2 regions of the Pseudomonas sp. NPDC089996 genome follow, and region 1 is predicted to be linked to the other one. Evidence: riboswitches for the same ligand, from Rfam matches in the RefSeq annotation. Region 1 holds a riboswitch; the other holds the start of a gene.

Region 1 (10,866 bases):
TACCGGGGCCGGCACCCAGACGTTCCCGGTCGACCCGTGGATGGTGGAGCAGATCGACGTGATCCGCGGCCCGGCGTCGGTGCTGCACGGCGAAGGTGCCACCGGCGCGGTGGTCAACGTGATCCCGAAAAAACCGTTCGTGGGCGACATCCACAATCGCCTGCGGCTTGGCTACGGTTCGTGGGACCGCCAGCAGCTTGGCCTGGACAGCGGCGGCAGCCTCAGCGAACGCCTGAGCTACCGCCTGACCCTCAACCAGCAGGCCGGCAACGGCTGGGTCGACCGCACCGACTCGCGCAGCCTGGCCCTGAGCGCGGCGCTGCGCTTTGATGCCAACGACGACCTGAGCTTCACCCTCGCCCACGAACGCGGCGACGCCCAACCGGCCAATTATTACGGCACACCGCTGATCGACGGCCACTACCGCAGCAGCCTGCGCAAGAAGAACTACAACATCCAGAACGATGTGCAGCGCTATCACGACGAGTGGACCCGCCTGAGCACCGACTGGACGATCAGCGATCAGCTCAGCGCCAGCAACCAGCTGTACTACATCAAGAGCCGCCGCCACTGGCGCAACGCCGAGAACTACAGCTGGGACGCCGACCGCGAGCAGCTGGAGCGCCAGAGCTACCTGGAGATCAGGCACAACCAGGAGCAGATCGGCGACCGCCAGACCTTCACCTTCGACCACAGCCTGTTCGGGCTGGCCAGCAAGACGCTGGTCGGTGTCGAATACAACAAGGTGCGTTTCAACGTCGACAGCAACCGGCCCTACAACGACGTGGGTGGCGACTACATCGACCCGTGGCAGCCGACCCCGGGCTGGTTCCACAGCGAGTCGCCGACCCGCCCACAGACGTTGTCCACCACACACACCTTCGCGCTGTTCGCCGAAAACCGCCTGCAGCTCAGCGAACGCCTGTCGCTGGTCAGCGGCGTGCGCCGCGACCAGAACCACATCGACCGCGACAACCTGGTCGACGGCAGCCACAGTGACCGCAGCCTGCAAGGCGGCAACTGGCGCGCCGGGCTGGTGTTCGCGGTGAGCGACGACCTGTCGCTGTACGGTCAGTACTCCACCAGCGAGGACGGCGTGGACAACCTGGTCAGCCTCGCCTCGTCGCAGATGCACTACGACCTGACCGAGGCCAGGCAGACCGAGCTGGGCCTCAAGCAGCGCTTCTGGGAGGGCCGTGGCGAGTGGACGCTGGCGGCGTTCCATATCGTCAAGAAGAAGCTGCTGGTGGATGACCCTGTCACCCACGAGGCGCAGCAGGCCGGGCAGCAGACCTCCGATGGCCTGGAGGCGTCGCTGGAGCTGGCTCTGGGGCAGCAGTGGCAGGTGTCGGCCAATGCCTCGCTGGTGCGGGCGAAATACGATGACTTCGACGACGTGGTCGATGGCGCGGCCCAGGACCGTGCCGGCAACCGCCCGGCCAATGTGCCGCGGCGCGCGGCCAACCTGTGGCTGAGCAAGGGCTTCGGCCAGCAGGTGGAGGCCGGGATCGGCGCGCGGTATGTGGATGAGCGTTATGCCGACACGGCCAACAGCCAGCGTGCGCCGGGGTATACCGTGGTCGATGCCAACATTGGTTGGCAGGTGTTGCCGGATGTGCGTCTGGGGTTGCAGGTGAACAACCTGTTCGACCGGGAGTATGTGGCGTCGGTGTTCAGTGGCGAACAGTGGGTGATGGGAGCGCCGCGGTCGTACTTTGCCACCGTGGATTACAGCTTCTGAGCTGATGGCCTCTTCGCGGGACAAGCCCGCACAGGAGTACCTCTGACCTGGAAAGGGTGGTGAACCTGTAGGAGCGGGCTTGCCCGCGAAGAGGCCAGCACAGGCAACACAAAAACCACTATCAAAAACCAATAAAATAGTTATAAGATAACGTTTCATTTGACATTCATTCTTGCCTGCGACCTCCTCACATGACCAGCGCCTCAGCCACCCCCACCCTGCTCACCCAGCGCCTGCAGAGCATCGATGCCCTGCGCGGCCTGGTGATCCTGTTCATGCTGCTCGACCACGTGCGCGAAACCTTCTTCCTGCACCGCCAGGTCAGCGACCCGATGACCATCGATGTCACCGACCCGTCGCTGTTCGCCAGCCGCACCCTGGCCCACCTGTGCGCCCCGGTGTTCGTCCTGCTCACCGGCCTGTCGGCCTGGCTGTATGGCGAGAAGTACCAGGGCCGCCGCGATGTCTCGACGTTCCTGTTCAAGCGCGGACTGTTCCTGGTGGTGCTGGAGTTCACCCTGGTCAACTTCGCCTGGACCTTCCAGTTGCCGCCGAGCGTGGTCTACATGCAGGTGATCTGGGCCATCGGCGTGAGCATGATCGCCTTGTCGCTGCTGGTGTGGCTGCCGCGCCCTGCCCTGCTCGCCCTGGGCGCGCTGATCATCGCCGGCCATAACCTGCTCGATGGCCTGCACTTCGGTGTGGAATCGGCCCTGCACGTGCCGTGGGCGATCCTGCATGACCGGGGCTGGCTAGAGGTTTCCGATACCCTGCGCCTGCGCACTTCCTACCCGGTGCTGCCGTGGATCGGCGTGATTGCCTTGGGCTACGGCCTCGGCCCCTGGTTCGCCCGTGGCAGCGACGCCGGCGAGCGCCAGCACCGCCTGCTGATGGCCGGTGTCATCGCCCTGCTCGGTTTCATGGTGCTGCGCATCTACAACGGCTACGGCGAAGCGCCGTGGAGCAGCTACCCGACCGTCACCCAAACACTGATGAGCTTCTTCAACATCACCAAATACCCACCCTCGCTGCTGTTCCTGGCCCTGACCCTGGGCTGCGGCCTGCTGTTGCTGCGGGCATTCGAGCGCGCCGGACCCGCCCGCTGGATCAGCACGCTGGCGGTGTTCGGCGCGGCGCCGATGTTCTTCTACCTGCTGCACCTGTACGTGCTCAAGCTGCTGTACCTGGCCTGCGTGGCGCTGTTGGGCCTCAACCACGGCGACTACTTCGGCTTCGACGGCATTGGCGCGGTGTGGCTGAGCGCGGCACTGCTGGCTGCGGCGCTGTACCTGCCGGTGCGCGGCTTTGCCCGGCTCAAGGCGCGCCGGCGCGACATCGGCTGGCTGAAGTACTTCTGATCTGGCCTTTTGCCCGGCGGCCTGATGGTCTAACATGCGGCCCGCCGGTTTCCACCACGGAATTAATAGGGAATCCCGGGCGCGCCCCAAGGCGTGCCAATCGGAACTGCCCCCGCAACTGTAGGTGCCGAGCCTGCTCCATCGATGCCACTGGATCAACCGATCCGGGAAGGCCGGAGCCGGGCGACGACGCACCAGTCAGGAGACCTGCCGGCAAACATTCACCAACCGGCGGGGTGTCCGGGATGGCCATCTGTGTTGCCCCTGCGCCAGCAGCGGCTCGGCGATGCCTGTCCGTGCGTTCCTCACCCGAACTGTCCGATAGGAGATCGCCCAGCATGCTGCCCCGTATCACCGCCTTGCTCACCGCCTTGAGCTTTACTGGCCTGGCCCAGGCCGACGCCACCCACTACCCGCTGACCGTCGACAACTGTGGCGTGCCGCAGACCTTTGCCCAGGCGCCGGAGCGCGCGGTCACCATCGGCCAGGCCGGCACCGAAATGCTCTACGCCCTGGGCCTGGGCGAAAAGCTGGCAGGCACCTCGCTGTGGTTCAACAACGTGCTGCCCGAGTACCAGGCGCTGAATGCCAAGGTACCGCGACTGGCCGACAACGACCCGAGCTTCGAGGCGGTGGTCGGCAAGCGCCCGCAACTGGTCGCGGTGCAGTTCGAATGGATGGTCGGCGCCCAGGGCGTGGCCGCCACCCGCGAGCAGTTCGCCGAGCTGAACATCCCCACCTACCTGCTGCCTTCGGACTGCGAAGGCAAGGACAACCTGGTCGGTGCCGACGGCACCCGGTTGCAAGCGTTCCAGGTCCAGAGCATCTACAAAAGCGTCAGCCAGCTGGCCGAGATCTTCGACGTGCAGGACCGTGGCGCCGCACTCAATGCCGACCTCAAGGCACGCCTGGAGAGCGCCAGGCAGCAACTGAACGGCAAGGATCTGGCCGATACCTCGGCACTGTTCTGGTTCTCCAGCGCCGATCTCGACATCGACCCCTACGTTGCCGGGCGCCAGGGCGTGGCCGACTTCATGCTGCGTACCCTGGGCGTGCGCAATGTGGTCGAGTCCACCGAAGAATGGCCGACCGTAGGCTGGGAAACCCTGGCAAAGGCCAACCCGACCTGGCTGATCATCGCGCGCATGGATCGCCGTCGCTTCCCTGCCGACGACTACCAGAAAAAGCTGGAATTCCTGCACAACGACCCGGTGACGAAGAACATGGATGCGGTAAAGAACAACCGCATCATCATCCTCGACGCCGACGCCATGCAGGCCGGCATTCGCCTGTTCCGTGGCCTGCAGACCTTGTCTGCGGCCTTCGCCAGCGGTAAAGCGGCGCCGTGATGAAAGCCCTGTCACACACCGCCCTGGCCCTGCTGGCTCTGCTGGCAGCCGTGCTGGCCGGCACCGCCATCGGCGAGACCAACCTGGCGCCGAGCGTGGTCTGCCAGGTGCTGGCCAACCACCTGTGGCAGGCCGGTTACCCGGTCGACCCGATCGATGCCGGCATCGTCTGGAACTACCGCCTGACCCGCTCGCTGGTCGCTGCCGCCTGCGGTGCAGGGCTGGCGACTTGTGGGGTGATCCTGCAGGCGTTGCTGCGCAACCCGCTGGCCGAACCTTACCTGCTGGGCCTTTCCGCCGGCGCCTCGACCGGCGCGGTGCTGGTCGGCCTGCTGGGGCTGGGCAGCTTCGCCCTGAGCATGTCTGGCGGCGCCTTCGTCGGTGCCTTGGCAGCATTCGCCCTGGTGCTGGTGCTGGCCCGTGCGGCCGGGCCGGACAGCAACAATGCCCAGGTGATCCTCGCCGGCATCGCCGGCTCGCAGTTGTTCAACGCCCTCACCGCCTTCCTCATCACCAAGTCGGCCACCGCCGAGCAGGCCCGGGGCATCCTGTTCTGGCTGCTGGGCAACCTCAGCGGCGTGCGCTGGCCGTCGGTGTGGCTGGCCGTGCCGGTGGCGTTGTTCGGGCTGGTGGTGTGCCTGTGGCACCGTCGGGCGCTGGATGCCTTCACGTTCGGCGCCGACTCTGCGGCGTCGCTGGGGATTGCCGTGCGCCGCAGCCAGCTGCTGCTGATCAGCTGCGCGGCGCTGGTGACGGCGGTGATGGTCTCGATCGTCGGTGCCATCGGCTTCGTCGGCCTGGTCATCCCGCATGCCCTGCGCCTGCTGCTGGGCCCTGGCCATAGCCGATTGCTGCCGGCCAGTGCCCTGGGCGGCGCCTTGTTCCTGATTGCCGCTGACATCCTGTCGCGCACACTGATCCCCGGCCAGGTGATCCCGGTGGGCGTGGTCACGGCGCTGCTCGGCGCGCCCGTATTCGCCCTGATCCTGGTCAGCCGACGGGGGCGCCCATGACGGTCATGAACAACGCGCGACTGGCGCCACTCGCGTGCCGCGGCCTGGGCCTGCAACTGTCGGGCAACACCGTGCTGTGCAACATCGAGCTCAACGTGGTGGCGGGTGAAACCCTGGCCATCGTCGGCCCCAACGGTTCAGGCAAATCGTCCCTGCTCAAGCTGCTGGCCGGCCTGCGCACACCGGGTACCGGCAGCGTTCAGCTGCTTGGCGAGCCACTGGCACGCCTGCCGCGCCGGCGTATCGCCCAAACCATTGCGCTGGTCGAGCAGCAGGCCGACACCCTGGATGCGATCAGCGTGTTCGATGCCGTTGCCCTTGGCCGCACACCGTGGCTGTCGGCGCTGGCCCCCTTTTCCCAGGCAGACCGCGCCATCGTCGAGCAGGCCCTGACCGACCTCGATGCCGAGCACCTGCGAGCACGCCTCTGGGGTTCGTTGTCCGGCGGCGAGCGCCAGCGCGTGCACATCGCCCGCGCCCTGGCCCAGCGGCCACAGGTGCTGCTGCTCGACGAGCCGACCAACCACCTCGACATCCAGCACCAGCTGAGCCTGCTGCAACAGGTTCAGGCACTGCCGGTGACCACCCTGGTGGCCCTGCACGACCTCAACCAAGCGCTGACCTGCGACCGCGTGGCAGTGCTCGACAAAGGCCACCTGGTCGCCCTCGGCAAGCCGCTGGATGTGCTCACTCCCGAGCGCCTGCTGAGCACCTTCGGCGTACACGCCCACTACCTCACCGACCCCTTCGACGGCGCGCGCATCCTGCGTTTTCGCGCCCCTTGAATGACAGGAAGTTCCCGCATGTTGTTGCGCCCCACTGCCGTGCTCGCCTTGCCTCTGGCAATCCTCTCCCCGTTCGCCCAGGCAGGTTCGGCCCAGTCACGAAGCAACGGCTTGGTCGAAGACAGCAGTTGGAACATCCTCAACCGCACCGTCTACGACCAGCGCGACTACAAACACGGCGGGCGCAACAGCGGCGCACGCAATGCCTACAAGCCGCGCAGCGAACGCAATGGCATGGCAGAAGAATGGGCCTACGGCCTGATGGGCACCTTTCAGTCCGGCTTCACTCAGGGCCTGATCGGCGTCGGCGTTGATGCCCACGCCTATCAGGGCGTGCAACTGGACAGTGGTGGCGGCCGTGCCGGCAAGGCGCGGCTGCTGGGCCTGGACAACGACGGCCATCCGAAGAACGAATACAGCCGGGGGGGCGCGGCGCTGAAGCTGCGGCTGTCCAACACCGTGCTGTCGTATGGCGAACAACGGGTGAAGACGCCGGTGTTCAGCTCCTCCGACAGCCGCCTGCTGCCGGAAACGGCCACGGGCCTGTTCCTTACCAGCAGCGAGATCGATACCCTCAAGCTGGTTGCCGGCCACTTCAACGAAAGCACCGACCGCAACGCATCCAGCCACGACCAGGGCTTCGTGGTGAACTACTCCGATGGCCGCCAGGGCAACAGCTTCGACCTCGCCGGCCTGGTGTGGAACCCTGGCGCCGCCTTCAGCGGCAGCCTGTACACCTCGCGCTACGAAGACAGCTGGAACCAGCACTACCTCGGCAGCACCCTCACCCATGCGCTGGACGACCGCCGCAGCCTGACCCTGGACCTCAACCTGTACCGCACCACCGACACCGGCAAGGCGCTGTCCGGGCGTATCGACAACACCACCTGGAGCCTGGTCTCGCGCTACAGCCAAGGCCCGCACAGTTTCAGCCTTGGCTGGCAGCAGGTGGATGGCAACACGCCGTTCGACTACGTCACCCGCGGCGCCATCTACATTGCCAACGCCGTGCAGATGTCCGACTTCAACGCCCCGAACGAGAAGTCATGGCAGGCACGCTACGACCTGAACATGGGCGGCTACGGCGTGCCAGGGCTGAGCCTGACCGCGTTGTATGTACGCGGCTTCGATATCGACGGCAGCCACGTCGACCCCAATGGCGGTTATGCCTACCTGGGGTATGGCAAGGGTGGCAAGCATTGGGAGCGCGACCTCGAGGCACGCTATGTGGTGCAGAGCGGCAAGGCCAAGGACACCACGTTCTCGTTGCGGCACAACGTGCACCGGGGCAATTCGGCGCAGGCGGAGCTGGATGGGGACCAGATCCGCCTGGCGGTGGAATGGCCGTTGTCAGGCGGTTTCTGAGATGAGCCAATGCTCCATATGCGTCGTGCGCCACACCGGGTCGTTTTCCACATCGATCACTGCAAAGCCCTGCCGCTCCCAGAAGCGGATCGCGCCGGGCAGGAACGGGTGGGTATGCAGGTACAGGCATTCCACGTCAGCGCAGCGGGCGTGCTCCCGCAAGGCGGCAAACAAAGCCGCTGCCAGGCCATGACGGCGGTATTCGGGCAGCACGAACAGGCGCACCACCTCGACTACGCGCTTGCCCTGGTAGTCGAGCTGGGCGAAACGGTGGTCGTAGGGGAGGTAACCGACACCTGCAATCAACCGGCCCTGGTCGCGGGCTTCGAGAAAATGGCCATTGCCTTCCAGGTAGGTCTCGGCGAAATGGGCCAGGTCCCTGGGCAACGGTGAATCGGCAAGCATCGGAAACAGCCCGCGGCGGGCATTGTCGATGAAGGCCACGACTTCGTTGATAACGTCATGCGCCGGCGGTTGGATGGTCCAGTGGGTCATGGGCTTGCAGACCTGTCTTGAGCGACCGGTTTTCTACCTCAATGACTGCTGGCTGGCAACCCGACACCGCTATAATCCCCTCTCTGCAAAACGCGCCCAAGGCCACCTCATGCCCCGCATCCAGAAGTTGCTGTTATCCCTGCTGTTGATCACCGCCCTCGCCGCCTGCGACCAGAAGCCCTCCCGAGAACAGCAGATTGTGGCCAACCTGCCGCTGCAGGAAGCCTACGACCACAACATCGAGCGCATGGCCACACTGCTCACCCGCACCCACCCGCAGCTCGATGAAGCCACGATCGGCAACGTCCTGCGCAAGCACCTCACCGTCGAGGACCAGCGCCAGGACCTGTTCAAGCTCTACAGTGAGAAGAACTTCAGCGATGCCGAGTTCGCCACCATTGTCGCCGCCACCCGCGACTCGGCCAAGGCCAAGGCGCTGGAAGAAACCGAGGAAGGCAAGCGCCTGAGCGACAAGCTCACCGGGCTGATGCGCGAAACGGCGCGGGACAAGCAGACCCAGGCATTGGCCGAGCAGCGCATGCAGCAGGTTGAAGAAGAGCTGGAGACCCTGGAAAAGCCGGGCAGCTGATTTCAAACCGATCGTTCACCCGGCTGCCGGGTCCAACGAACATCCTGCCTCTGGGAGACCGACCATGCCCCGCCTCGGCTTCGCCTGCATGTACCGCCACCCTCACCGCAGCCTGTCGGTGAAAGCGCTGGAGGCCATCGAGCGCACTTTCAACCCGCGCACCACTACGCTGCGCTGGCTGTCCAGCGCGACTCGGGAAGCGGCCCGGGCCAAGCTGCTGGAGCTGGTGCAGCACAATCTCGATGCGCAACTGCGCCTGCTGGCCTATGTCGGCGAACTGCCGCCGACGCTGCACATGGTGCGCCTGAGCAGTGATCTGCTGCCGCTCTACAGCCACCCCAGCGTCGCGCCGATCTATGGCGACGCCGAATTTCAGGCCCTGATGACAGAACGCTTCGCGGCCATCGGCACCTTGGCCCAGGAGCAGGACATCCGCCTGTCATTCCACCCCGGCCAGTACTGCGTGCTCGGCTCGGACCGCCCTGAGGTGGTGGAAAACAGCCTGGCCGAATTCGAGTCTCACGCCGACATGATCCGCATGATGGGCTTCGGCCAGCGCTTTCAGGACTTCAAGTGCAATGTGCATATCGCCGGGCGCCTTGGCGCTGCCGGTGTGCGCCAGGTGTGGCCAAGGTTGTCGCAGGTGGCGCGCAACGTGATCACCTTCGAGAACGACGAAAAGACCTATGGCGTCGACGACTGCCTGGCACTGGCCGACCTTGCGCCGGTAGTGCTGGATATTCACCACTGCTGGATCCACGAGGGTGACTACATCAGCCCGCACGACCCGCGCGTGGCACGGGTCATCGACAGTTGGCGCGGAGTGCGGCCGACCATGCACTATTCACAGCCGCCGGAGAGTTTGATGGCGCTGGGCTTCGACGCTGACTGCAAGCTGACCATCCCGGCGTTGCTGGAGAAGGTGAACAAGCGTGACCTGTATGCGCACAGCGCGCAGATGTGGAACGACTGGACCAACCGCTACGCCCTGCAGTTTGTCGATCGTTTCGACATCATGTTCGAGGCCAAGGACAAGAACCTGGCGACCTGGGACTACTACCGGCGCTATGTCGAACCGGCGAACTGAGTTCTCCTGTTCCGGCCTTCGCGGGCAAGCCCGCTCCCACAGGGACAACATTGCCCTCGAGTGATGCGCAGTATCTGTATGCGGGCTTGCCCGCGAAGAGGCCGGAACAGACCGCTTGCAGTTCAAAAAAGATGAACTTAACTATTGTTTCAAGACTTGTCATAAATCTGTCGTGTTTCAGTCATAGGATTGACCCCAACCTGACATTTTCCCTCTTCATGGATGAGCGTCTCATGCGTCGTGTGGTTTTCAATCAGAAAGGTGGCGTCGGCAAATCGAGCATCGCCTGCAACCTTGCCGCGGCCAGCGCCGCCGAAGGCTATCGCACATTACTGGTCGACCTGGACCCGCAGGCCAATGCCACCTACTACCTCACCGGGCTGACCGACGACGCCATCCCCGCCGGCATCGCCGACTTCTTCCGCCAGACCCTCTCGCCAGTGACCGCCTCAGGCAAGAAGCACCGCGTGGCGATCACCGAAACCCGCTACGACAACCTGCACCTGGTGACCGCCAGCCCCGACCTCAGCGATCTGCAGAGCAAGCTGGAGAGCAAGTTCAAGATCAACAAGCTGCGCAAGCTGCTGGTGGAGCTGGGCGAGGACTACGAGCGGATCTACATCGACACCCCGCCCGCGCTGAACTTCTACACCTTCAGCGCCCTGGTGGCCGCCGAACGCCTGCTGATTCCGTTCGACTGCGACAGCTTCTCGCGCCACGCGCTGCTGAGCGTCATGGCCGAGGTCGAGGACCTGCGCCAGGACCACAACCCGGCGCTGCAGGTGGAAGGCGTGGTGGTCAACCAGTTCGCCGGGCGCACCGCGCTGCACCAGACCCTGGTCGAACAGTTGCGCAATGAAGGCTTGCCGGTGCTGCCGGTGTACCTCAGCAGCTCGATCAAGATGCGCGAATCGCACCAGGTTTCGGTACCGCTGGTGCACATGGCGCCACGCCACAAACTGGCGCAGGAATTCGTCGAGCTGTTGGACGTGCTCGAACGCGCGGCCTGAACTGCGACAACCCTGTGGGAGCGGCCTTGCGTCGCGATTGGGCTGCAAAGCAGCCCCCAGACGCTGCACTCAAA
Region 2 (10,866 bases), on a different contig from region 1:
TAAGCCTGGTCGAACAGCTCGGCCAACAGGCCTTTGCATTGCGCCAGGGCTTGATGGCGGCGCGTGGAAGCCGAGGCGTCGACGATCACCAGCCATAATTCACTGGCCTGGGCATGACGTTGCTGCCAGCAGAGGTCCTGGCGCGCTGCCGGACGCCCCTTGAGCAAAGTGGGCAGCCAGGCCACCCCGCCAGAAGATGCCATACGGGCGCGCCCGCGGCTTGCACCTGCCAGTTTGCCGACACGGGGCATGGCATCCGCCAACGGCAAACCTGGTTGGCGGATGCTCAGGGCTTTTTTGCCCAGTTCGGCACCTCTCGCCGCGCGCCGCTGCTGACCGGCTGCGCTGGAAGCGCCCCCCAGTCGCCCTGCCCGCCCTCGTCCTGCCTGTCGCGGCCATCGGCTGCACCTGGCGGCGTACTGGCTGGCGCATCAGGCAACGTGCGGCGGCGATGGCGCAAGGCGAACTCCGCCACCGCGTCGACATCGGCCTCCTCGATGGCCTGCCCACCGCGCCAGGCACAATGGGCACGGGCGGCGCGCAGCCAGACCAGGTCGGCACGCAAGCCATCAACACCGGCGGCAAAGCAGCGCTCGGTGATCCAGGCCAGGGCCTGATCATCCAGAGCGATCGCCGCCAGGCTCTGGCGCGCTGACTGGCAGCGCTCGCGCAGTTGCGTCTGGGCATTGGCCCACTGTTCACAGAACGCCTGCGGGTCGCTGTCGAAGGCCAGCCGTCGGCGAATGATCTGCTGACGTGCGTGCGGCGCAGGCAGCCCTTCGAGGGCCACATTCAGGCCAAAACGGTCGAGCAACTGCGGACGCAACTCGCCTTCTTCGGGGTTCATGGTGCCGATCAGGACGAAACGGGCGCTGTGCCGATGGGAAATGCCATCACGTTCGATGCGGTTGGTACCACTGGCGGCTACATCCAGCAGCAGGTCGACCAAGGGGTCGGGCAGCAGGTTGACTTCATCGACATACAGAACGCCGCCATCGGCGTGGGCCAGCACCCCGGGGGAAAACTGCGCCTTGCCCTGGCCGAGCGCGGCGTCCAGGTCCAGCGTCCCTATCAGACGCTCTTCACTCGCCCCTAGCGGCAAGGTCACGAACGGGCCCTCACCCAGCAGGTCGGCCAAGCCGCGAGCCAGGGTGCTCTTGGCCATGCCGCGCGGGCCTTCGATGAGCACGCCGCCGATCTTCGGGTCGATGGCCGTCAGGCACAGGGCCAGCTTGAGGTCTTCGGCACCGACCACGGCGGCCAACGGAAATTGCAGGGGTTCAGTCATTTCAAGCCTGTTCCTCGCCGTCGAGCAACTGCTCCTCGAGCGCTTCGCGGTAGTCACCAGGGGCTTCCCAGAGCCCGCGCTGCTGGGCTTCCAGCAAGCGTTCGGTGAGGTCACGCAGGGCCTCGGGGTTGTGCTCGCGCATGAAGTCGCGGGTCGCCGGGTCTAGCACGTAGGCATCGGCCAGCGACTGGTAATGATGGTCGTCGATCAGGTGCGTGGTGGCGTCGAAGGCGAACAGGTTGTCGACCGTCGCGGCCAGTTCGAACGCACCCTTGTAGCCGTGGCGCTTCGCCCCGTCGATCCATTTCGGGTTCAGGGCTCGGGCACGGATCACGCGGTTCAGCTCTTCTTTCAAGGTGCGGATGCGCGGCCGGTCGGCCTGGCTGTGATCGCCGTGGTAACTGGCCACCACAGCACCGGACAAGGTCTCCGATGCCGCCAGCATGCCCCCCTGAAACTGATAGTAATCATTAGAATCGAGCAGGTCGTGCTCGTGGTTGTCCTGGTTCTGCAGCACCGCCTGCACCTGGCCCAGGCGCCGGGCGAACTGGGCTCGCGCCGGCGTGCCTTCATCACTGGCTCCGTAGGCGTAGCCGCCGTGGTTGAGGTACACCTCGGCGAGGTCGTCACGGCTGTGCCACAGTCGCCCTTCGATGGCATTCTGCACGCCGGCACCGTAGGCACCCGGTTTGGCACCGAACACCCGCCAACCAGCCTGGCGTGCCGCCTGTTCGGCCTCCACGCCCTGCGCCTGCAGGCTGGCGCGCTCGTTGCGTACCCGTGCGGCCAGGGGGTTGAGGTCGTCCGGCTCGTCCAGTGCCGCCACGGCCTGCACAGCGGCGTCGAACAGGCGGATCAGGTTGCCGAAGGCATCCCGGAAGAAGCCCGAAACACGCAATGTCACGTCTACCCGCGGGCGGTCGAGCAGGCTCAGCGGCAGGATCTCGAAGTCGTCGACACGCTGACTGGCGGTGGCCCATACCGGGCGCACGCCCATCAACGCCATGGCCTGGGCGATGTCGTCCCCCCCCGTGCGCATGGTCGCCGTGCCCCACACCGATAAGCCAAGCTGACGCAGGTGGTCGCCATGGTCCTGCAGGTGCCGTTCAAGGATCAGGTTGGCCGAGGCGAACCCCAGGCGCCAGGCCGTGGTGGTCGGCAGGTTGCGCACGTCCACGGTATAGAAGTTGCGCCCGGTGGGCAGCACGTCCAGTCGGCCACGGCTGGGGGCACCGCTGGGCCCAGCGGGGACGAAACGCCCTGCAAGCGCGGCGAGCAGGCCGTTGATTTCGGCAGCGCCGCAGGCGTCCAGATCTGGCGCCACCTGCTCGCGCAGGGCTTGAATCACTTGGTGCACCGGCTGCCATTCAGCCTGCTCGGGGAGTTGCACATGCCCCTCCAGTGCCTGCTCGATGATGCGCAGCGCCAGCAGCTCAAGGCGCTCCCGGGTGTCACCCGCCGTGCGCCACACGCCCTCGTTCACGGCCCGCAGCAGCGGCGGACGGGGGCCTGACCAGGCCTCGCCGAGGTCGCAATCGAGCGGATCGAAACCCAGGCTCAGTGCCCTGGCCAGCGTGCGCAACAAGCTGGCATTGCCACCGCGGCCATCGCCCCGCTCCACGCGCAGCAAGGCCAGCAAGGTATCGATGCGCAGGCGTGCCTGCGGCGACTGGCCGAAGACATGCAGGCCATCGCGAATCTGCGACTCCTTGAGGTCGCACAGGTAGGTGTCCAGGCGCGGCAGCCATACCGCCGCATCGTCCAGCTGGCCTTCGAGCTGCAACTCGCGGTCGATGTGGTTGGCCTTGACCAGCTCCAGTATGTCGCGTTGCAGTTCGCGGGCGCGCCGTGGGTCGAGCAACTGTGCTTCGTAGAATTCGTCCGCCAGCTGTTCCAGATGACGCAATGGGCCATAGGTTTCGGCGCGGGTCAGCGGCGGCATCAGGTGATCGATGATCACCGCCTGGGTACGGCGCTTGGCCTGGGCACCTTCGCCCGGGTCATTGACGATGAACGGGTAGATGTTCGGCAGCGGGCCGAGCAGTGCGTCCGGCCAGCACTGCGCAGACAGGCCGACGCCCTTGCCGGGCAGCCATTCCAGGTTGCCGTGCTTGCCGACGTGGATGACGGCATCAGCAGCAAAGGCATGGCGCAGCCAGAAGTGAAACGCCAGGTAACCATGCGGCGGCACCAGGTCCGGGTCGTGGTACACCGCGCTGGGGTCGACCTGATAGCCCCGCGCAGGCTGGATGCCGACGAAGGTCAGACCGAAGCGCAGGCCAGCCACCATCAGGCGGCCTTCGCGGTACATCGGGTCCTGCTCGGGCGGCCCCCAACGCTCCAGCACCGCCCGGCGATTGGCCTCGGGCAGACGCGCGAAGGCTGCCTGGTAATCCGCCAGGCTCAGGCTCTGGGCGCAGGGGCGCTGGTCGAGGTGATCGAGGTCGTTGGTGACCCCGCCAAGCAACTGATGAATCAGTTGCGTGCCGCTGCCTGGCAGCGCTGCCAGCGGATACCCCTCGGCCTGCAGTGCCTTGAGGATGTTCAAGGCGGCTGCCGGGGTGTCCAGGCCGACGCCATTGCCGATACGGCCATCGCGGGTCGGGTAGTTGGCCAGCACCAGGGCCACACGCTTTTGCCCATTGGGCAGGCGCGACAGCTCGACCCAGCGCCGCGCCAGTTCGGCGACGAAGTCCATGCGCTCGGGGTGCGCGCGGTAACAGACCACGTCGGACTGGCTGCGCTCGCTGCGCCAGGCCATGTCCTTGAAGCTCACCGGGCGGGTGATGATGCGCCCGTCCAGCTCCGGCAAAGCGATGTGCATGGCCAGGTCGCGAGCACCGAGGCCTTGCTCGCTGGCTTCCCAACCCGGTTGGTTGTCCTGCGCGCAGATAGCCTGCAGCACCGGGATATCACGACGAAATGGGCGCAGGTTGGGACGTTCCGGGCTGGACAGGGCAAATCCCGTGGTATTGATCAACACCTCGGCGCCCACTTCGTCCAGCCAGGCCTCGACCTGCTCCAGGCAGGCGCTTTCCTTGAGGCTGGCCACTGCGATAGGCAGCGGATTGAGGCCGGCTGCCTGCAAGCGCTCGCAGAACGTGTCGATGAATGCGGTGTTGGCGGCTTGCAGGTGTGAGCGATAGAACAGCAGCGGCGCCACCGGGTATTCGGCGTTCCATTGCCTGTACCAATCCTCCAGTTGCGCGCCGGGTGTGCGCGGGTGATACACCGAGGTCCTTGGCAATGGTTGCGGTTCGTCCCAGTGATAATCGCGCCCCAACCACTGGTTGGCCAGGCACCTGAACAGGTTGACGGCATTGCTTTTGCCACCCTGGCGCAAGTAATGCCAGAGGCGCTCGGCCGGCTCGCCGGTGACGGTGCCGAGGCTTGTCAGCTCCGGGTCCGGGCGGTCATCGCCGGGGACCATGATCAGTTGCACACCCCGCGCAGCCAGTTCGACCAATTGCTCGACGCCATAGCGCCAGTAGCCCACGCCGCCGTGCAGTGATACCAGGATCACCTTGGCATGGCGCAGCACCTCGTCGACATACAGGTCGACCGAGGCATGGTTCTGCACCTGCATCGGGTTGGCCAGGCGCAGGCTGGGGAAATCCTCCGGCAGTTGCTCGGCGGTCTCGGCGAGCAATGCCAGGTGCGAGTCGCCGCTGCAGAGGATCACCAGGTCGGCGGGTGTCTGGCCGAGGTCGGCAATGCTGTCGTCCGGCACGAAGCCGCCGGGCTGGGTCCGCAGCAGGTGCATGGGTCAGGCGCCCAGGGCCTGGCGCAGGCGCGCTTCCAGTTGCACGGCGTCGAGGTCCTGGCCGATCAGCACCAGGCGGGTGATGCGTGGCTCGTCGGCGCGCCAGGCGCGGTCGAAGTGTTTGTCGAAACGGGTACCCACACCCTGCACCAGCAGACGCATCGGTTTGCCAGGGATGGCCGCAAAGCCTTTGGCGCGCAGGATGCCGAACTCCACGACCAGCTGGGTCAGGGCATCGAGCAGCAGGCTTTCGTCGGCTTCGGGCAGGTCGATGGAGATCGAGTCAAAGGCGTCGTGATCGTGATCGTCATGATCGTCGCCGTCATGGTGGGAATCGTGGTGGGTGCGGCGGCCATCGATGTGCGCCTCGGACTCGGCGCCTACGCCCAGCAGCACGTCCAGCGGCAGTCGGCCGCGACTGGCCTCGATTACCTTGACCGCGGGCGGCAGCTCTTCGGCCACTTCGGCACGGACCTTGGCCAGGCCTGCGGCGTCGATCAGGTCGGCCTTGTTCAGTACCACCAGGTCGGCGCTGGCCAGCTGGTCGGCGAACAGTTCGTGCAGCGGCGATTCGTGGTCCAGGTTGGGGTCCAGCTTGCGTTGCGCGTCGACCTGCTCGGGGTAGGCGGCGAAGGTGCCGGCGGCCACGGCCGGGCTGTCGACAACAGTGATGACGGCGTCAACGGTGCAGGCATTGCGGATTTCCGGCCACTGGAAGGCTTGCACCAGCGGCTTGGGCAGCGCCAGGCCGCTGGTTTCGATGAGGATGTGATCGAGATCGCCGCGGCGGGCGACCAGTTCGCGCATCACCGGGAAGAACTCTTCCTGCACGGTGCAGCACAGGCAGCCATTGGCCAGTTCATAGACACGGCCGCTGGCTTCTTCCTCGGTGCAGCCGATGCTGCACTGCTTGAGGATTTCGCCGTCGATGCCAAGTTCGCCGAATTCATTGACGATGACCGCGATGCGGCGGCCCTGGGCGTTGTCGAGCATGTGGCGGAGCAAGGTGGTCTTGCCCGAGCCGAGGAAGCCGGTGACGATGGTGACGGGGAGCTTGGCCAGTGTTTTCATGTCGCGTTGCCCTTGGCAGGTTGGCGCGGGCACACGGGACGTAAAGCCACAGGCCAGGCCGGCCGGGCTCGTTCGCCACCGGATCACCCCGCCCGGTTGAAAGTCGAAATCGTCTCGAGGCAGGTCTCCTGGCTTGCACCGTTCCAGCGCTTCACGGGGAAGCATCTGGCGGGATGACGCCTTCCCGCGCCTGGGCGCAGTGGCTGTGTCGATCCGTTATCGGTGCCTACAGTTGCGGGGGCAGCCGCGGCGTGTACCGCGTTCCCGTCTTAGCTTCGGCATGGCCGAAGAACCTCGAAGCCGCAAGGCTACGCGGGGGGTGGCGGGTGGTCAACCGAATGATGGTTCAGCAACCATTTGACGGCACTCTCGCCCCGTGCTCTCCTTACGCCTTGCGTCAGGTGCCCCTATGGGGTGAAACGGGAAATCGGTGCGTCGCAGGCCCTCGCCAGGGCCGGGCAAATCCGGTGCTGCCCCCGCAACGGTAAGCGAGCGAAGCGTCCAGACCACTGTGCCACGCAGTCCGGCATGGGAAGGTGATGCTTTCAAAGGAGCCCTGCTCCTCCTCGCAAGCCCGGAGACCGGCCTGTCGTTCATGAACACCCCGCGGTGGGCGGGCGCTGTCGCATTCCCCCGGGCGCCTCGCACCCGGGGCTGCCGCGCTTGTCCATTGCCCCATTGTCTTTATAAAAAAGCAAAGCAGAGGAACGCGTCATGCCCGTCACCAGTGCCAAACACAGCATCGCTACGCCCGTCCCCCTCAGCCAGCGCGTGGTCATCGCCGTCGGCGCCAGCCTGCTCGGCCTGTGCCTGGTCTACTTTGCCGGCTTCTCGCACATCGAAGCCGTGCACAACGCCGCGCACGACACCCGCCACAGCGCCGCCTTCCCTTGCCACTGAGGCTGCCATGATCAAGCGTATCGCCCGCACTGCCGGGTTCAGCGGCCTGCTCGCCGCCCTGTTGCTGACCCTGCTGCAAAGCTTCTGGGTCGCACCGCTGATCCTCCAGGCGGAAACCTACGAATCGGCCGCCCCTGCCGCCGAACACCATAACCACGGCGAAGAGGCCGTCGCTGGCCACAGCCACAGCGAAGAAGCCTGGTCGCCCGAAGATGGCTGGCAGCGCATCCTCTCGACCACCGGTGGCAATCTGGTGGTGGCCGTCGGCTTCGCGCTGATCCTCGCCGCCCTTTACAGCCTGCGCGAACCGGGGCGCACCAGTACCGGCGCGCTGTGGGGGCTGGCCGGCTTCGCCGTGTTCTGCCTGGCGCCCACCCTGGGCTTGCCACCAGAGCTGCCAGGGACGGCTGCCGCCGACCTCGGTCAGCGCCAGAGCTGGTGGATCGGCACTGCAGCCGCGACCGCATTGGGCCTGGCACTGCTGGTGTTTGCACGCCATGGGGTGCTCAAGGCACTGGGCGCCGTGTTGCTGGTGGTACCGCACCTGATCGGCGCGCCGCAGCCGGAGGTTCACGAAAGCCTGGCCCCGCAAGCCCTGGAAGCTCAATTCAAGATCGCGTCCTGGCTGACCAACGCAGTGTTCTGGGTAGCCCTGGGCCTGCTCAGCGCCTGGCTGTATCGCCGCTCCAGCCACGCCTGATGGCCATCGCCCTACCCATGCCGGCGCTGTACGCCGGCTTCGGTTGCCGCCGCGGCTGCCCGGTGGAGGCCCTGGACACCTTGCTGCAGGAAGTGCTGCAGCGGCATGGCCTGAGCGCCGCAGCACTTCGTGGCATTGCCAGCATCGCCGGCAAAGGCGATGAACCAGGCCTGCAACAGCTCGCTGCACGTCACGCACTGCCATTGGTGGTTTTCGAAGCGGGGCAACTGCTGGCGTTCGAGCCACTGCTCAGCCACCGCTCGGCCGTCGCCTACGCGCACAGCGGATGCTGGGGCGTAGCCGAGAGCACGGCACTGGCACTGGCCAGCCTCAGCCACACAAGCGCCACGCTCCGGGTAGCGCGGCAGGTGCTCGGCCCCGCTACCCTGGCGCTGGCCTGCGCCGGATAATCGCTTCTTTCATCTGTCCAAGGATTTGCCATGACGGTCTACTTCATCGGCGCCGGCCCCGGCGACCCGGAACTGATCACGGTCAAGGGCCAGCGCCTGATCCGTCAGTGCCCGGTGATCATCTACGCAGGCTCCCTGGTACCCGCAGCGGTGCTCGAGGGCCATCAGGCCGAGACAGTCATCAATAGCGCCGAACTGCACCTCGAACAGATCATCGACGCCATCCGTGCCGCGCATGCCAAGGGCCACGACGTGGCCCGCGTGCACAGTGGTGACCCGAGCCTGTACGGTGCCATTGGCGAGCAGATCCGGCATCTGCGCGAACTGGGCATCGACTACCAGATCATCCCAGGGGTCACGGCCACCGCCGCCAGTGCAGCGCTGCTTGGCTGTGAACTGACCCTGCCGCAAGTCGCGCAGACGGTCATCCTCACCCGCTACGGCGACAGCTCACCCATGCCCGCAGGCGAACAGCTCGCTGACCTGGCCCGCCATGGCAGCACCCTGGCCATCCACCTCGGGGTCAAGCACCTGCCACGCATCGTAGAAGAACTGCTGCCTCACTACGGCACCGACTGCCCGGTCGCGGTGGTGCATCGTGCCACTTGGCCAGACCAGGACTGGGTGCGCGGGACGCTGGCCGATATTGTCGAACAGGTTGCCAGCAAGGGCTTTCGTCGCACCGCACTGATTCTTGTCGGCCATGTGCTGGGCGATGCGCCGTTCAGCGAATCGGCGCTGTACCGCGCCGGCCACGCCCACCTGTACCGTCCCGGCGACTAGCATTGCCAAGGCGATGAGAGGCGGAGCAGACTGCGCTTTCCACCCGACCGGAGGGATACCCATGCTGGAGCTACGCCCGAATTGCGAGTGCTGTGATGCCGATCTGCCGGGCGACAGCCCTGACGCCATGATCTGCTCTTTCGAATGTACCTTTTGCCGCAACTGCGCTGACAGCCGCCTGCAGGGGCGTTGCCCGAATTGCGGCGGCCAGCTGCTGGCACGCCCGACGCGGGTGGGCCCTGCCCTGAGCAACAACCCCGCCTCTACCCAGCGCGTCCTCAAGCCTCACCCGCCCTGCGCCTGACCCTCGCCAACACGGGTATCGTCTCTTGCGACGATGCCTGTAACACTTATCTTGTAGGAAATTTCCACAATACCGGTTCGCTTGTTCAACACATCTATACTCGCCATTACCACGGATCCGGAATGGTCGTATCGTGCCGCACAGCAGAAAAAGCTTGCAGACGTATTCCTGAATGCTTCAGGAAACCGACCACATTCCGACAGGAGTTAGTGACATGACAACCGTGCTGATCGTTGATGATCATGCCATCGTCCGTTTTTCCTTGCGCATACTGCTCGAGCGTGAGCGCTTTCGTATCGTCGGCGAGGTCGACAATGGCAGTGAAGTGGCGCAGAAAGTGCGCGACCTGCGCCCGGATGTAGTGGTGCTGGACATAGGGCTCCCCGGCCTGGATGGCATGGAAGTCATCAAGCGCCTGCAGCAACAGGAGCCAGCACCGAAAATCATGGTGCTGACCGGGCAAGCCACCGATCTTTACGTACGCCGCTGTCTGGATGCCGGCATCGGTGCATTCGTTACCAAAGGCGAAGACCTCGAGGCCGTGGTCTTCGCCCTCAAAGCCTTGATCAAGGGCTACTCCACCTTTCCGCAGATGTCGGTGAACAGCAACACCCTGGAGAGCGAGCCGGAGCGCCTGGGCAGCCTTTCCAATCGCGAAATGGAAGTATTGCGACGTCTGACCCGCGGCGAAAACAACAAGAACATCGGCACTTGCATGAACCTCAGTGCCAAGACCATCAGCACCTACCGCGGCCGCATCATGGAAAAACTCAAGACCGAGTCACTGGTGGAAATGGTTGACCTGGCCAAACGCAACCACGTCAACTGAGCGACCGGGCACCATGAAACGTGTGCTGGCCGGCCTGACCCTGTTCATCACCCTTGCCTGCGGCCCGTTCATGGCCCTCGCCGACGGCGAACCACGGCATCTGCTGGCACGCGCCACCAGTGCCGCACAACCGCTGCCGCTCGATGCTGCCGACCGCCAGTGGCTACAACAGCGCGGTGGCCTGGTGCTGGGGAGTTCGCGGCCGGATTACCCGCCCTTCGAAATCAACGTCAGCCTGGCTGATTACGAGGGTCTCACTGCCGACTATGCCGGGCTGATCGCCGAACAACTGGGGGTACCCGTCGACGTCAGGCGCTACGCCAGCCGCCATGAAGCGATTGCCGCGTTGCGCGCTGGCAAGATCGATTTGCTGGGCAGCTCCAATGCCTTTGAAGCGGCCGATGCCCAGCTCAGCCTCAGCCTGCCCTACGCCGATGACCTGCCGGTGATCGTGACGCGCGCGGACAGCCTGCTGAAGGATGGCAAGGACCTGGCAGGCTTGCGCCTGGCGATGGTCGACCACTACCTGCCGGGCGAGACCGTCCGCGCACTTTACCCCAAGGCACAACTGAGCCTGTATCGCTCGACGCTCGCGGGGCTGGCAGCGGTCGAGATGGGTGGGGCGGACGCTTATCTGGGCGATGCCATCAGTACCGATTTCCTGATAGGCAAGAGCTACCAGGGCAGAGTGAAGATCGACCACTTCAGCCAGATGGAACCCGGCAAGTTCGCCTTCGCTTTCGCCAATGGCAACCCGCGACTGCGCCGCCTGGTCGATGCCGCCATGGCCAGGATCACCGAAAGTGAGCGCTTGAATA

What was found. A riboswitch is a leader RNA that binds a small molecule or an ion and turns the genes downstream of it on or off. The one in region 1 is predicted to bind cobalamin.
Region 2: it holds a riboswitch for cobalamin, as region 1 does, so the genes downstream of both, ACIPW4_RS21545 (CbtB domain-containing protein) here and ACIPW4_RS13580 (ABC transporter substrate-binding protein) in region 1, are expected to answer to the same signal.

Annotation. Positions count from the first base shown of each region.
Region 1 covers NZ_JBIVGA010000006.1:356,867-367,732, reverse strand. Annotated here, with positions in the region: gene ACIPW4_RS13590 (TonB-dependent receptor) at 1-1,741, shown strand, start outside; gene ACIPW4_RS13585 (DUF1624 domain-containing protein) at 1,933-3,099, shown strand; cobalamin riboswitch at 3,128-3,329, shown strand; gene ACIPW4_RS13580 (ABC transporter substrate-binding protein) at 3,438-4,448, shown strand; gene ACIPW4_RS13575 (FecCD family ABC transporter permease) at 4,448-5,461, shown strand; gene ACIPW4_RS13570 (ABC transporter ATP-binding protein) at 5,458-6,246, shown strand; gene ACIPW4_RS13565 (OprD family porin) at 6,265-7,611, shown strand; gene ACIPW4_RS13560 (GNAT family N-acetyltransferase) at 7,597-8,106, opposite strand; gene ACIPW4_RS13555 (hypothetical protein) at 8,216-8,695, shown strand; gene uvsE (UV DNA damage repair endonuclease UvsE) at 8,760-9,782, shown strand; gene ACIPW4_RS13545 (ParA family protein) at 10,016-10,792, shown strand.
Region 2 covers NZ_JBIVGA010000013.1:90,961-101,826, forward strand. Annotated here, with positions in the region: gene ACIPW4_RS21525 (VWA domain-containing protein) at 1-203, opposite strand, end outside; gene ACIPW4_RS21530 (ATP-binding protein) at 287-1,288, opposite strand; gene cobN (cobaltochelatase subunit CobN) at 1,290-5,051, opposite strand; gene cobW (cobalamin biosynthesis protein CobW) at 5,055-6,122, opposite strand; cobalamin riboswitch at 6,223-6,434, opposite strand; cobalamin riboswitch at 6,505-6,727, shown strand; gene ACIPW4_RS21545 (CbtB domain-containing protein) at 6,837-7,022, shown strand; gene ACIPW4_RS21550 (CbtA family protein) at 7,030-7,722, shown strand; gene ACIPW4_RS21555 (cobalamin biosynthesis protein) at 7,740-8,132, shown strand; gene cobM (precorrin-4 C(11)-methyltransferase) at 8,163-8,915, shown strand; gene ACIPW4_RS21565 (DUF1272 domain-containing protein) at 8,977-9,219, shown strand; gene ACIPW4_RS21570 (response regulator) at 9,434-10,048, shown strand; gene ACIPW4_RS21575 (transporter substrate-binding domain-containing protein) at 10,062-10,866, shown strand, end outside.